Linked DNA regions of Azospirillum brasilense. The protein of the gene in region 2 binds, or shares a complex with, the protein of the main gene of each other region. Links are inferred from orthologs where the notes say so. Each region holds a gene or a part of one and is shown on either strand. Other genes may lie near its edges. The genes, in order: accD and accB.

The links.
Region 1: the proteins of accB (region 2) and accD are in contact, whole or in part, in a solved structure (PDB 8UXZ), measured with the Escherichia coli proteins. The link is inferred for Azospirillum brasilense from one-to-one orthologs.

The regions. Positions count from the first base shown.
Region 1 is NZ_CP059449.1:1,224,295-1,231,919, reverse strand. Bases 1-2,886 are described here. They hold accD (acetyl-CoA carboxylase, carboxyltransferase subunit beta), read right to left. Parts: upstream 1,999-2,886; coding sequence 1,003-1,998; downstream 1-1,002. Other genes in these bases: trpB (tryptophan synthase subunit beta), read right to left, coding at 2,873-2,886; trpA (tryptophan synthase subunit alpha), read right to left, coding at 2,034-2,876; H1Q64_RS05860 (bifunctional folylpolyglutamate synthase/dihydrofolate synthase), read right to left, coding at 1-995. Also shown: more of trpB, read right to left, coding at 2,887-4,090; H1Q64_RS05840 (amino acid ABC transporter substrate-binding protein), read right to left, coding at 4,300-5,340; H1Q64_RS05835 (ATP-binding protein), read left to right, coding at 5,532-7,625.
Region 2 is NZ_CP059449.1:1,700,027-1,707,630, forward strand. What follows is about bases 2,262-5,126. They hold accB (acetyl-CoA carboxylase biotin carboxyl carrier protein), read left to right. Parts: upstream 2,262-3,401; coding sequence 3,402-3,851; downstream 3,852-5,126. Other genes in these bases: H1Q64_RS08055 (transporter substrate-binding domain-containing protein), read left to right, coding at 2,262-2,803; aroQ (type II 3-dehydroquinate dehydratase), read left to right, coding at 2,929-3,378; accC (acetyl-CoA carboxylase biotin carboxylase subunit), read left to right, coding at 3,872-5,126. In the rest of the region: H1Q64_RS08045 (hypothetical protein), read right to left, coding at 1-354; H1Q64_RS08050 (dynamin family protein), read left to right, coding at 539-2,002; more of H1Q64_RS08055, read left to right, coding at 2,066-2,261; more of accC, read left to right, coding at 5,127-5,215; H1Q64_RS08075 (ribonuclease T2), read right to left, coding at 5,500-6,153; aat (leucyl/phenylalanyl-tRNA--protein transferase), read left to right, coding at 6,279-6,920; H1Q64_RS08085 (DUF2155 domain-containing protein), read right to left, coding at 6,942-7,400; H1Q64_RS08090 (hypothetical protein), read right to left, coding at 7,506-7,604. UniProt on the Escherichia coli protein: This protein is a component of the acetyl coenzyme A carboxylase complex; first, biotin carboxylase catalyzes the carboxylation of the carrier protein and then the transcarboxylase transfers the carboxyl group to form malonyl-CoA.

The DNA.
Region 1 (7,625 bases), 470 kb from region 2 along the record:
TCCTCCTCCGCCCAGCGCGCGGCCTGGATCGCCAGAACCTCACCCGCCGAGTCGTTGTGGCCGCCGTCCAGCCACAGCTCCCAGCCGGCGGGCAGGTGGTCGGCCAGCGGGCCGCGGGTCAGCCGTTGCAGACGGGCGGGCCATTCCACGGCGGCAAGGCCGCGGCGCACCGCCGCGTCATCCACTGCCTCGGCCACCACGGCCGGCAGATGGTCCAGGCAGGCCAGCGCCACCCCGGCGTTGATGATCTGGTGCGCCCCGGCCAGCCCCGGCAGCGGCAGATCGATGCGGCGGCGGGCGCTCTCGAAGCGGAAGCCGCCCTCGGTCGGGGTGACCGACCAGCCGGCAACCGGCGCGCCCACCGTCTCGGCCCGGATGGCCAGGGTGCGGGCGGCCTCCTCCGCGGGCTGCGGGAAGATCACGGCGGGGACGCCCGGCTTGAAGATGCCTGCCTTCTCGCCCGCGATGGCCTCCAGCGTGTCGCCGAGGAACTGGCGGTGGTCGTAGGAGATGCGCGTGATGGCGGTGACCGCCGGGCGGTCCACCACGTTGGTGGCGTCCAGCCGCCCGCCCAGCCCGGTTTCCAGCAGCACCACGTCCGCCGGTTCCCGCGCGAAGGCGAGCAGGGCGGCGACCGTCGTCACCTCGAAGAAGGTGATGGGCCCGCCGCCGTTGGCGGCCTCGCATTCCTCCAGCAGGGCGGCCAGCCGGTCGTCGTCGATCAGCGTGCCGGCCAGCCGGATGCGTTCGTGGAAGCGCACGAGGTGCGGCGAGGTGTAGACATGCACCCGCAGCCCGGCGGCCTCCAGCATTGCCCGCAGAAAGGCGAGCGTGGAGCCCTTGCCGTTGGTGCCCGCCACATGGACCACCGGCGGCAGGCGCCGCTCCGGATGGTCCAGCGCGGCGAGCAGCCGGTGCACGCGGTCCAGCGACAGGTCGATGACCTTGGGATGCAGGCTCTTCAGCCGGTCGAGAACCGGATCGGCGAGCGACATCGCGGGATCAGGCCGGCTGCTCGGAGCCGGTCCTCTCGGCGCCGGCCCTTTCGGCGCCGGCCTGGGTCGGCGTCTCGTCGGCGGCCTCGGCCTGGCTGCGCGGCTCCTCCGCCTGGACGGCCGCGACCGGCAGCGCTTCCGTCGCGACGGCCAGGACCGGCTGCATCAGCAGGGTCAGAACGCGCGACAGGGTCGGGCGCAGGTCGCGGCGATGGACGACCATGTCCACCATGCCGTGCTCCTGGAGGTATTCGGAGCGCTGGAAGCCCTCCGGCAGGGTCTCGCGGATCGTGCTCTCGATCACGCGGGCGCCGGCGAAGCCGATCTGCGCGCCCTTCTCGGCGATGTGGATGTCGCCGATCATCGCGAAGGAGGCGGTGACGCCGCCGGTCGTCGGGTCGGTCAGCACCACGATGTAGGGCAGGCCGGCTTCCTTGACCATCTCCACCGCGATGGTGGTGCGTGGCATCTGCATCAGCGACAAGATGCCTTCCTGCATGCGCGCCCCGCCCGAGGCCGGGACGACGATCAGCGCCGCCTTCTGGGCGATGGCGGTGCGGGCGGCGGCCAGGATGCCCTCGCCCACCGCGATGCCCATGGAACCGCCCATGAAGCCGAAGTCGAAGGCCGCGACGACCGCCGGTTGCCCGCCGATCAGGCCGGAGCCGACGACGATGGCGTCATGGCGGCCCGTCTTGGTCTGGGCCTCCTTGAGGCGGTCGGTGTAGCGCTTCTGGTCGCGGAACTTCAGCGGATCGACCACCGACTTCGGCAGCTCCACCGACTGGTAGTCGCCCTCGTCGAACATCGAGGCCAGCCGCTTGATCGGGTCCAGCCGCATGTGGAAGCCGCAATGCTGGCAGACGTTGAGGTTCTCCTCCAGATCGCGGTGGAAGAGCATCGCCTCGCAGCTCGGGCACTTGTGCCAGAGGTTGTCGGGAACCTCCTTGCGGGCATAGAGGGCGCGGATCTTGGGACGGACGTAGTTGGTAAGCCAGTTCATCGAATTCTTCCTGATATCCCGCTCGGCCGACGCACTCAGACGCGCGCGCCGCGCACGCCGCCGGCCAGTTCCCGGACGAAGCCCAGCACATCCTCGGCCAGACCCGGACGGGCCTTGCCGTCCGCGTCCAGCCCGCCGGCCAGCCGCGTGACGATGGCCGAGCCGACCACCGCCGCGTCGGCGACGCGGGCGACATCGGCCGCCTGCTCCGGCGTCTTGATGCCGAAGCCGACCGCCACCGGCAGGTCGGTGTGACGCTTCAGACGCTCCACCGCGGCACCCACCGCGGCGTTGTCGGCGCTGGCCGCGCCGGTGATGCCGGCGATCGACACGTAATAGACGAAGCCCGAGGTGTTCTGGAGAACCGCCGGCAGGCGCTTGTCGTCGGTGGTCGGCGTCGCCAGCCGGATGAAGTTCACCCCGGCCTTCAGCGCCGGAATGCACAGCTCCTCATCCTCTTCGGGCGGCAGGTCGACGACGATCAGCCCGTCCACCCCGGCCTCGATGGCGTCGGCCAGGAAGCGGTCCACCCCATAGGCGTGGATCGGGTTGTAATAGCCCATCAGGATCACCGGCGTGTCGGCATCCGTCGCGCGGAAGCCGCGCACGAGGTCCAGCGTCTTGCGCGCCGTCGTCCCGGCGTGGAGCGCGCGCAGGCTGGCCGCCTGGATCGCCGGGCCATCGGCCATCGGGTCGGAGAAGGGCAGCCCCAGCTCGATCAGGTCGGCGCCGGCGGCGGGCAGGCCGTGCAGGACGGCGCGGCAGGTCTCCAGATCCGGGTCGCCCGCGGTGATGAAGGTGACGAGGCCGGCGCGGCCCTCCGCCTTCAGCGCGGCGAACCGCCGGGCGATGCGGCCATTGTCAACAGCGACACTCACAGCTTCACTCCCAGATGCTGGGCGACGGAGAAGATGTCCTTGTCGCCGCGGCCCGACAGGCAGAGCACCATCAGGTGGTCCTTGGGCAGTTTCGGGGCGCGCTTCACGATCTCCGCCAGCGCGTGCGCCGATTCCAGCGCGGGGATGATGCCCTCGGTGCGGGCGCAGAGCTGGAAGGCGTCCAGCGTCTCCTGGTCGGTGGCCGAGACATACTCGACGCGCCCAATGTCGTGCAGCCAGCTGTGCTCCGGCCCGACACCCGGATAATCCAGGCCGGCGGAGATGGAGTGGCCTTCCAGGATCTGCCCGTCCTCGTCCTGCAGCAGGTAGGTGCGGTTGCCATGCAGAACGCCGGGGCGCCCGCCGGTGATCGAAGCGGCGTGGGCAAGCGGTCCCTTGTCGATGCCGTGGCCGGCGGCCTCGACCGCGACCATCTGCACCGACGGGTCGTCGAGGAAGGGATGGAACAGGCCGATGGCGTTGGACCCGCCGCCGACGCAGGCGACGAGGCTGTCCGGAAGGCGGCCCTCCAGCTCCTGCATCTGGACGCGCACCTCGTCGCCGATCACCGACTGGAAGTCGCGGACCATGGCGGGATACGGGTGCGGGCCGGCGGCGGTGCCGATCAGGTAGTAGGTGTCGGCGACGTTGGTGACCCAGTCGCGCAGCGCCTCGTTCATCGCGTCCTTCAGCGTCCGCGCGCCGGAGGTCACCGGAACCACCTCGGCCCCCAGCAGCTTCATGCGGAAGACGTTGGGCTGCTGGCGGGCGATGTCGGTCTCGCCCATGTAGATGACGCAGGGCATGTCGAACAGCGCGCAGACCGTGGCGGTCGCGACACCATGCTGGCCGGCGCCCGTCTCGGCGATGATCCGCTTCTTGCCCATGCGGCGGGCGAGCAGGATCTGGCCGATGCAGTTGTTGATCTTGTGCGCGCCGGTGTGGTTCAGCTCCTCGCGCTTGAAGTAGATCTTCGCGCCGCCGAGCTTCTCCGTCAGGCGTTCGGCGTAGTAGAGCGGGTTCGGGCGGCCGACATACTGCTTGAGCTGCTCGCGGATCGCGCCCTCGAAGGCGGGATCGGCCCGGGCCTCGCGGTAGGCTTTCTCAACCTCAAGGATCAGGGGCATCAGCGTCTCGGCGACGAAGCGTCCGCCATAGATGCCGAAATGCCCGCGCTCGTCGGGACCGGAACGGTAGGTGTTGGGTCTGGTCATGGCCTGGGAAACTGCCTGAAGCGGGCCGCGCGGCGCCCGGAAGGCGCCACCATAGCGGCGGATCGCCCGGATTTGAAGCGTTCGCCGAACCTTTCGCCGAACATGCCCACAACATGGGAAAAGCCGCGGCGAAGGCAATGAGGCAATGCGGCATGGCCGGCCAAGCGGCATGGCGGAGCGCCGCCGCCCGCCGCCCGCCTCACCCGCCCTCATCCCCCAAGCGGCGGGGCGTAGTGCAGGCCGCCGTTCATCCACAGCCCGTTCATCCCGCGGTCGATGCCCAGCGGCGAGGCGGCGCCCAGATGGCGGTCGAAAATCTCGCCATAGTTCCCGACCTGCGTGACCACGCGGAAGGCCCAGTCGTCGTCCAGCCCCAGCCCCCAGCCGACCCCGGTGGTGGCCCCGAGGAGGCGCCGCACCTCCGGATCCTCGGCCTCCTCCTTCAGACGCGGGGCGTTGGCGGCGGTGATCCCCTTCTCCTCGGCCAGGACGGTGGCCAGGAACACCCAGCGCACGACGTCGAACCACCGCCGCTCGTCCGGGCGGACCATCGGGCCCAGCGGCTCCTTGGAGATCGTCTCCGGCAGGATGACGTAGTCGTCGCGCTCGGGGGCCTTCAGCAGGCGCTGGGCGTGCAGCCCGATGCGGTCGCTGGTGTAGAGGTCGCAGTGATGGTTGAAGAAGGCTGACAGCGCCCCCTCGGTCGAGCGCACCGGCTTCAGGCGGAAGCGCACGCCGGTGCGGGCCATCCAGTCCTCCAGGTTGCGCAGGGTGGTGGTCTGCTCGATCACGCAGACGGAAGCGCCGGGCGGCAGATCGGACAGGCGGGCCACGCCTTGGGCGCGGTGCGCGATGAATCCCTGGCCGTCGAACAGGTAGACCGCCGGGAAGTCGATGCCGAAGGTGGCGTCGCGCTGCAGGGTCCAGGTCGTCCCCTCCATCACCACGTCCACCTCGCCGTTGCGCAGGATGGCAAAGCGGTTCTCGGAGTTGGTCTCGACGAACTCCACCCGGTCGGCCTTGCCGGCGATGGCGGCGGCCAGCGCCCGGCACATGTCCACGAAGAAGCCGCGCCAGTTGCCGCTGTCGTCCACCGCCGCCAGACCGGCGCCGCTGGACGACACGCCGCAGCGCAGCAGCCCACGCTCCCGCACGTCCTCCATGGTTTCGGCCCGCGGACCGCCGGATGGCGCGGACACCGCCGCCAGAACCGCGGCGACCACCGCGGCGCGCGCGAAAGACCGGACCAAGCCCATCGACCATCCCTCTTTGCCGCCCACGGATCAGCTTTGGTCCGGCAACCGGCGCGGGTCAAGCCCGCCCGGCGCTCCCTTGCCCAGCGCCCCATTGCCCAGTGTGCGATTGCGACGCGGGGGTGTGAATTGCGCCCGGTCGATTGCCCGTGTTATCTCAAGCGGACGACAAGAATCGAGGGACGGGCATGCGGCTTCCCCGGCTGGGCGTGGCGTTTCGCATCCTGGCGGGTCTGACCGTGATCGCCGGCCTGACCGCCGCCACCGGCGTGGTGGCCGTCTCCCTCTTCGGCCGCTTCCATGAGGGGTTCGAACAGATCGCCACGGCCAAGGTGCCGGGCCTCGTCAACGCCTCGCAGCTGGCCCAGCAGAGCGGCACCCTGGCCGCCAACGCCCCGGCCCTGGTGGCGGTGCAGAGCCAGTCGGTGCGCGAATCGGTGATGGCCCGGCTGAGCGACCAGATCGCCCTGCTGGAAGACCTGATGAACCGGCTGCGCGACCGCGGCACCGACGTGGCCGACGTGGCCGAGCTGCAGCGCCGCAAGAACGAGCTGATCGCCAACCTGATGACCCTGAACACCCAGGTGGAGCGCCAACTCGCCGCCGCGGCGGAGACGGGCGGGCTGGTCGGCCGCCTGATGCAGCTGGCCGAACGCATCCGCAACGCCGAGGAAGCGCTGCGGGACAAGGCCACCGTCCCCCGGACCCTGGAGGAGTGGGAGGAGGCCCGGGGCGTCGAACGGCGGATCGACCTGTGGACGGCGGAGGCGCAGCACGCCGTCCTGCTGATGCTCGCCGCCTCCCGCGCCGACCACGAGGCGCGGGTGGACCGGCTGCGGCAGGACTACCGCGCCGCCATGGACCGCGCGGCGGAGGTCGTGGCCGCCCTGCCCCCCGGCGCCGCCTTCGACCTGGAGCCGCTGTACCGGGAGCTGGAGGCGCTGGGGCTCGGGGAACACAACCTGTTCAACAGCCGCCTGACGGAAATCGGGCTGGCCCGCGCCATCAAGGGCTCCATCGCGCGCAACCAGAACGTCTCCGACCAGCTGGTCGGCGCGGTGTCCGATCATTTCCTGGCCATCGAGCAGGACATCGCCGCCCGCTCCGGCGAGTTCGAGCGGGTGATCCGCGACGGCAAGAACGCCATCCTGGCGATGGCCGTGGTCTCCATCCTCGGGGCCCTCGGCATCTTCCTCTACATCCACCGCAACGTGGTGCGGCGGCTGCGCGGCCTGCAGACGGCCATGGCCGCGTCGGCCGCCGGGCGGTCCGTCGCCATCCCCATCCACGGGCAGGACGAGATCGCAGACATGGCGCGCGCCCTGCACTATTTCGTCGCCACCATCCGCTCGCGCGAGCACGCCCTGTCGGACAGCGAGCGCCGCCTGCGCGCGATCCTGGAGCAGAGCCCGGTCGGCGTGTCGATCGGGCGGCCCGACGGCTCGGTGGCCTTCGCCAACGCCCGCGCGGCGGAGCTGGCCGGGCTGCCGCCGGACGCCTTCGTCGGGCGCCGCCACGCGCTGGCCCTGCCCGGCGCCACCCTGCAGGGACGCGCCCTGCCGCAGGACGGCCCCGGACTGGTCGCCCGCGACGTCGAGGTGGCGGTGGACCGGCCCGACGGCAGCCGCGTCTGGGCGCTCCAGACGCTGCAGCGCACGGAGTTCGAGGGGGAGCCGGCGATCCTCGCCTGGAGCTACGACATCACCGGCCGCAAGCGCGCCGAGGAGGATCTGCGCCACGCCAAGGAGCAGGCGGAGGTCGCCGCCCGCTCCAAATCGGAATTCCTGGCGACCATGAGCCACGAGATCCGCACCCCGATGAACGGCGTGCTGGGCATGCTGGAGCTGATCGCCCTGACCCCGCTGGACGCCGAGCAGACCGAACTCGTCACCACCGTGCGCGACAGCGCGACGGCGCTTCTGCGGATCATCGACGACATCCTGGACCTGTCCAAGATCGAGGCGGGCAAGCTCGACCTCGACGAGATGGACCTCGACCCGCGCGAGCTGGTGGAGGGGGTGGCGGAGCTGCTGGCCCCGCAGGCCCACCAGAAGGCGCTGCTTCTCGTCTGCGACCTCGACCGCAAGGTGCCCACGGCGGTGCGCGGCGATCCCGGACGGCTGCGCCAGATCCTGTTCAACCTGACGGGCAACGCCATCAAGTTCACCGACGCCGGCCGGGTCGTCCTGCGCACCCGGCTGGAGCCGTCCGACGCCGGGTCGGACCGGCTGCGCCTGCGCTTCTCGGTGGAGGACACCGGCATCGGCATCAGCGGCGCCGGC
Region 2 (7,604 bases):
CGGACGGCGGCGCAGCTGGGCCGCCTGCGCAGTGGCGGCCTCCTCCAGATGGGCTTCCAGGCGGCGCAGGGCGTCCGTCGCCGACAGGGCGGGCAGGGCGACGGGCGGCTCCGCTTCACGCTCGGGCCGGCCGATGGCCGCCTTGGCGCGGTGCCGCCGCTGGCGCAAGCGGTCCTCGTTGCGCAGCCGCTCCGCATAGGCGGGATCGCTGCGCCGCCGTTCGGTGCGGTTCCGGTTGGCGCGGGCGTTGCGTTCCTCCCGGTCCGCGCGGCTCTGCGGATCGCTGAGAAGGAAGGCGAGTTCCTCCGCGGTCAGGCGCAGGGAATCGGTGCTGGGGTCGTTTTCGGCAGTCATGCCGAAAGCAACGTTCCAGGCCCCCTTTCCGATCCATGCAACCAAAGAAGGTCACAGGCGCCGGCGCCGTCACGGCGTGTCCGGTCACGGCGATTTCGCTGTCCATCGCAACGGCGCCTCGTGCTAGAGAATGCCCCCGACACGACACGTCACCCATTTCACAGCAGACGGGACCCGGCCGGCCATGACCCCCAGGCAAGCCCTCCAGCAGCGCCTCGCCGCCCTGGACGCGCATCTCCGCGCGGAAAACCCGAACCTCCTCCCGGTCATCCCGACCTTCCGCAATTTCGACCGGGTCCTGGTCCGGCTGGGCCTGCTGGGGCCGCACGAGTCGCTGACCACGCGCATTCCCTGGTGGCCGATGATCGCGGTGCTGGGCACCTTCTCGGCGGGCAAGTCCACCTTCCTCAATGGCTATCTCGGCGCGCCGCTGCAGAACACCGGCAACCAGGCGGTGGACGACAAGTTCACGGTGATCTGCCACGGGCCGGAAACCCGGCGGGAGGCCCTGCCGGGCACCGCGCTGAACGCCGACCCGCGCTTCCCCTTCTACCGGATCGCCGACGAGATCGAGAAGGTCGCGGCGGGCGAGGGCAAGCGCATCGACAACTACCTGCAGCTCAAGACGCTGTCCGGCGATCGGGCGCGCGGCAAGATCTTCATCGACTCGCCGGGCTTCGACGCCGACGACCAGCGCCGCTCGGTCCTGCGGCTGGTCGACCACATCGTCGAGCTGTCCGACCTCGTGCTGGTCTTCTTCGACGGGCGCCACCCGGAGCCGGGGGCGATGCAGGACACGCTGAAGCATCTGGTGGCGAAGACGGTGGACCGCGCCGACGCGCGCAAGGTCTGCTACATCCTGAACCAGATCGACACCACGGCGAAGGAAGACAATCTGGAGGCGGTGTTCGGCGCGTGGCAGCGCGCCATCGCCCAGGCCGGTCTGGTCTCGGGCCGCTTCTACGCGCTCTACGACAGCAAGTCGGCGGTCGCCATCGCCGACGACGCGGTGCGCGCCCGCTACGAGGCGCGGCGCGACTCCGACCTCGCCGAACTCCAGGTGCGCATCAACGAGGTGGAAGTCGCCCGCGCCTACCGCATCGTCGGTATGATCGACAGCCTCGTGAAGGAGCTGAAGGGCGAGATCGTCCCGCAGCTCACCGCGGCGATGAAGCGCTGGCGCAAGCTGGTGCTGATCGGCGACGCGGTGTGGCTGGCCCTGCTCGCCCTGCTGTTCGGCGGGATCGCCAGCCTCGCCGGCGGCGACACGGTGTCGGCCTTCCTCACTTGGCTGACCCAGTCGCAGCCGGCCTGGACCGGCGGCCTGCCGATCGGGGTGCTGGTGGCGCTGGTGGTCCTGGCCGGTCTGTTCGGCGCCGGCCATTTCTGGCTGCGCTCCTTCATGGGCCGCCGGGTCGCCCGCAGCCTGCCGGAGCGCTACGGCGACGTGGACCTCAACCTGCAGCAGGGCTTCCTGCGCAACACCCGCTTCTTCCGCTCGATCTTCCGCAAGAAGCCGGTGGGCTGGAGCGGCGGCGCCGAGAAGCGCATCTTCTCCATCCGCGAGGCGGTGGCGGAGCATGTCCAGCGCATCAACGACCTGTTCACCGACCCCGCCGGGCGGCGCAACCGCGCCCCGGCGGAATGAGCGGACGTCTGTAGGAGAGGGGGTAGAGGATAGGCGATGGCGGGGCGGCGGTGTCTTCTGGCCATGCTCCTGCTGCTGGCGGCCATCGGTCCCGTCCGGGCGGCCCCGCTCGACTCGGCCCTGGACCTGGTCACCGGCAACGACTTCGCCCCCTTCACCGGAGAAGATCTTCCGGAGGGCGGCCTGCTGACCGACATCGTGCGCCGCGCCTTCGACGAGGTCGGGTTGCGTTATGGCGTGCGCTTCATGCCCTGGCGCCGCGGCTACGACGGCGTGCTGGCGGGCAAGTTCCTGGGCACCTTTCCCTACGTCCGCACGCCGGACCGGGAGATGGAGATGCTGTTCTCCGACCCGCTTCTGGAGGTGCAGCAACTCGTCTACCTGTCCGCCCCAGCGGCATGGAGTTCCGGACGCCGGAGGATTTCCGGGGACGGGCGGTCTGCGCTCCGGTCGGCTATGCCTTGCCGGCGGAACTGGCGGAGCTGGCCGCGGCGGGCGCGCTCACGCGGGAGGGCCCGGCGGATCTGCCGACCTGCGTGCGGATGGTCGCCTCGGGCCGGGTGGACGCCTTCGTCGTCGACGAGTTCACAGGGGCGGAGCGCGGTGGCGAAGGCGATGGCGGGGGACGAGATCCGCGTCGCCCCCTTGCCCTACGCCCGTGCCGGGCAGCACCTGTTTCTCTCCCGCTCGCTGCCGGAGGCGGCGGCGATCCTGGCCGCCTTCAACGCCGGATTGAAGAAACTGAAGGACGGTGGAGCCTTCGAGGAGATGTTGCGCCGCCATCTGTCCGCCGCGCCGTGAGGCGTTTGGCGCCGAAGGGGGCAGAACACGCCGAATGGGCGTAACGATTGCGCCATGCGGCATTGCCAGCGCGACGCAAAGTGCTATAAACGCGCGGACTCGATCTTGGAAAAGGGGCGTGGCCCGTGGCCATCGACGCTTCCGTTCTGGTCCTGAACGGACCGAACCTGAATATGCTGGGCGTGCGCGAACCGCACATTTATGGCTCCATGACGCTCGACGATCTGGAAGGCGCGTGCCAGGAACGCGCCGAACAGCTCGGGCTGGCCATCGACTTCCGGCAGTCGAACCACGAGGGCGAACTCGTTTCCTGGATTCAGCAGGCGCGGACGGAGCATGACGGCATCGTCATCAACGCCGGCGCCTACAGCCACACCTCCGTCGCCATCATGGACGCGCTGATCCTGTCCGAGCTGCCGATCGTCGAGGTGCATCTCTCCAACATCTACAAGCGTGAGGCCATCCGCCACCACTCGCACATTTCCGCGGTGGCCAAGGGGATGATCTGCGGCTTCGGCCCTCACGGGTATCTGCTGGCGCTGGACGCCATGGCGAATATCCTCGAGCGCGACTAAGGAACACGGGAAAAACGAACACCATGGCAAGCTTCGACATCGACGGCGATCTGGTCCGCAAGCTCGCGGATCTCCTGCGTGAGACGGGCTTGAGCGAGATCGAGTTTGCCGAGGGCGAGAAGCGGATCCGCGTCACCCGCCCGACGGCCGCCCATGCGGTGGCCGTGCACGCTCCGGTCGCCGCTCCTACCCCCGTTGCGGCTGCGGCCGCCGCCCCGGCGGGCAAGCCCGCCAGCCATCCCGGCGCCGTCACCTCGCCGATGGTCGGCACGGCCTACGCCGCGGCCGAGCCGGGCGGCACGCCCTTCGTTCGCGTCGGCGACACGGTGAAGGCCGGCCAGACCGTCCTCATCATCGAGGCGATGAAGGTCATGAACCCCATCAAGGCCCCGCGGGGCGGCACGGTTGTCGAGGTCCTGGTCTCCGACAGCCAGCCGGTGGAGTTCGGCGAAGTCCTTATGATCATCGAGTGAGCGGGGATCATCCCTTGGCGATGTTCGAGAAGGTCCTGATCGCGAACCGCGGTGAGATTGCTCTGCGCATCCACCGCGCCTGCCGTGAGATGGGAATCCAGACCGTGGCGGTGCATTCCACCGCCGACGCCGACGCCATGCACGTCCGCCTCGCGGACGAGAGCGTGTGCATCGGCCCCGCGTCGGCCCGTGAAAGCTACCTGAACATTCCGGCGATCCTGTCGGCGGCGTCGATCACCGGGGCGGACGCGATCCATCCCGGCATCGGCTTCCTGTCGGAGAACGCCCAGTTCGCGGAGATGGTGGAGGAGCACGGCTTCACCTTCATCGGCCCGACCGCGGAGCACATCCGCATCATGGGCGACAAGGTCACCGCGAAGAAGACGGTCATGGAGCAGGGGCTGCCCGTGGTCCCCGGCTCCGACGGCCCGGTGCCGACGCTGGAGGAGGCGGAGAAGATCGGCCGCGAGACCGGCTATCCGATCCTCATCAAAGCGGCGGCGGGCGGCGGCGGCAAGGGCATGAAGGTCGCCCGCAACCCCGACCAGCTCAAGGAAGCCTACCAGCTCGCCCGTGGCGAGGCGCGCGCCGCCTTCGGCAACGACGAAGTCTACATCGAGAAGTATCTCGGCCGGCCCCGGCACATCGAGATCCAGCTTCTCGGCGACGAGCACGGCAACTGCGTGCATTTCGGCGAGCGCGACTGCTCCGTGCAGCGCCGCCACCAGAAGGTCATCGAGGAGGCCCCGTCGCCGGCCCTGAACGCCGAGCAGCGCGCCTTCATCGGCGATCTGGCGGCCAGGACGGCGGCGGCCATCGGCTACCGCGGCGTCGGCACGATGGAGTTCCTGTTCGAGGACGGGCAGTTCTACTTCATCGAGATGAACACCCGCCTGCAGGTCGAGCACACGATCACCGAGATGATCACCGGCATCGATCTGGTGCGCGAGCAGATCCGCGTGGCGACCGGCGCCCCGCTCGGCTACGGCCAGGCGGACATCCGGTTCCAGGGCCATTCGATCGAGTGCCGCGTGAACGCGGAGCATCCGGAGACCTTCATCCCGTCGCCGGGGAAGATCGACGGCTACCACGCGCCGGGCGGCCTGGGCGTGCGCGTCGACTCGGCGCTCTACGACGGCTACCGCATCCCGCCGCACTACGACAGCCTGATCGCCAAGCTGGTCGTCCACGGCACCACCCGCAACGAGTGCCTGATGCGGCTGCGCCGGACGATCGAGGAGTATGTGATCGGCGGTGTCGACACCACGCTGCCCCTGCACCAGCGCATCATCGCGCAGCAGGCCTTCATCGACGGCAACTACGACATCCACTGGCTCGAACAGCTGATGGGCATGAAGAAGTAAGGTTCGCCGGGCGGTTCGCCAAACGGTTCAATGAAAAGAGCCCTTCTTCCCGATGGGGAGGAAGGGCTCTTTTCATTCTTGCGGGTGCGGGGTTCTCGGATGACAACAGGGTCTTCACGAATTTCACGGACGTTGGCACGGATTTCACAGATTTTTATATTCGTGCCCCGTGCGGGCCTGTTCGATCAGCGTGCGCTGAGCAAGCCCAAAGAAATCCGTGGAATCCGTGCCTAAATCCGCGCAATCCGTGAAGACCCTGTTGCCCGCGAGAATCCGACACGCCGTCACGGCGTCGCGGTCAGCAGGGCGTCGCGGCGGCAGCGGTCAACCACCTTGGCGCTGCAGGGCATGAAGGACAGGTCCTTGTTCAGGCACAGCCGCACCTCGGCCACATCGCGCTTGGAGCAGATCAGCGCCACCGACTCCGGCTCCAGCCCCGGGTTGGCCTGAACGAACAGGCGCTCCACCTGGGTCGCCGGGATCGACAGGTCGAACTTCGGGGCCTGAAGCGCCTCGGGGATCTTCACCTTGGCGAAGGCCTTGCGGACCTGCGCGAAATAGTCGGTGACGGGCAGGCCGCTGCAGGTGCCGTGCTTCGTCCATTGGTGCACGATCAGCCCGACGCTGGGCATCACCGGCATGGTGGCGTCAACCACGGTGCGGGGAACCGTGCGATCGCGGGTGCAGGTGGCCGGGTAGCCGCCGTTGCTGTATTGCGGCCACAGGCCGTGGACGATGAAGCCGAATTTGCGCTCCACCCCGCACTGGTCGGGATCGGCGTCACCCTGATTCTTGGCGCAGTGGGTGGGCGACCAGGACAGGCTGAGCACATAGTAATCGAAGGTGCCGGGCTCCGCCTTGCGCTGCGCCCATGACGCGCCGGTCATCGAGAGAAACGCAACCATCGATACGGTGATGGCTGACAAAACCGTCTTCATGTTGGAACTCCTGCGATGAACACCTCTTTCCGTTGCATACCATGGTGGGAGCCACCTGTCGCGCGGAAGTGGTGCGCTGAGATAACGTTGCGGGGGCGAGGGGGCAAACGGCTATAGTGTCCGCGATGATCGAACTGTCCGCATCGCTGCTTCTGCGCGCCTACGCCGCCGGCATTTTCCCGATGGCGGAGAACGCCGACTCCGAGGAGCTGTACTGGTTCGATCCGGAGCGGCGGGGCGTCCTGCCGCTGGAGGGCTTCCACGTCCCGCGCAAGCTGCGCAAGACCGTGCGGCGCGGCCCGTTCGTGCTGCGCTTCGACACGGCCTTCCGCGCGGTGATCGAAGCCTGCGCGGAGCCGACGCCGGACCGTCCGAAGACCTGGATCAACGGCGACATCCTGCGGCTCTACACCGAACTGCACGAGCGCGGCTGCGCCCACAGCGTGGAATGCTGGAGCGGCGGCCAACTCGTCGGCGGTCTCTACGGCGTCGCTTTGGGCGGCGCCTTCTTCGGAGAAAGCATGTTCAGCCGCGTCACCGACGCCAGCAAGGTGGCGTTGGTGCATCTGGTCGCCCGGCTGCGGGCGGCGGGTTACACGCTGCTGGACGCGCAATTCGTGACCGAGCATCTGAGCCAGTTCGGCGCCATGGAGATCCCGCGCGCCGAGTACCGCCGCCGGCTGGCGGCCGCCCTGGCGGTGCCGACGGACTTCGGTGGCGTCGACCAGGAGGCGGCCATTACGGCGTTGTTCGGCCCGGAGGGCTGAGGGCGGGGCGCTGGGCCGGACTCAGTCGCCCTCGCAGGACAGGACCCAGACGTCGTAGATCGGGTGCTCCATCGCCGACAGGGCGGGGCTGGAGGCGAACATCCAGCCGCTGAACACCGGCTCCGCCTGCTCGCCGGGCTTGTTTTCGATCACTTCGAGGAAGGCCGCAGTCTCCGGCGGCTCGATCGGCGGGTTCTCCTTGCACGCGCGCAGGGTGATGCGCAGGCTGCCGAGCGCCTTGGTCTCGCCGACCGAGATGGTGAAGGTGGAGGTGCGGGCGGTGATCTTGTCGAGCCCCTGCAGCTTGGCGGCGGGGCGGCTGACCATCTCTTCCGGCACCGGAGCGGCGCTGGCCGGGCCGGTCAGGCCCAGGACCGGAAGGCAGAGCAGCGCGGCCGCCAGGGCCGCGCCGCGAACGCGTTTGCCACCGATCGGGCCGGTGAGGCTTCTCGGAGTCGTCGTCACTGGGATCGTCGTCACTGGGGATCGCTTCCGTGATGTCGAACGGCGTGGGCCGAAACCCGACAGCCTTCTAGCCCGGAAGCGTCTCCCCGTCTACTCCGTGCCAGCTTTGTTGGGCCAGCTTTACTGGGTGATGCTGCCGCTGGGACGGGTGCCGCCATAGGGGGCGTTGGTGGTGGACGGACCGGCGGTGCCCTCCTTTTCCTCGACCTTCTGGGTGGC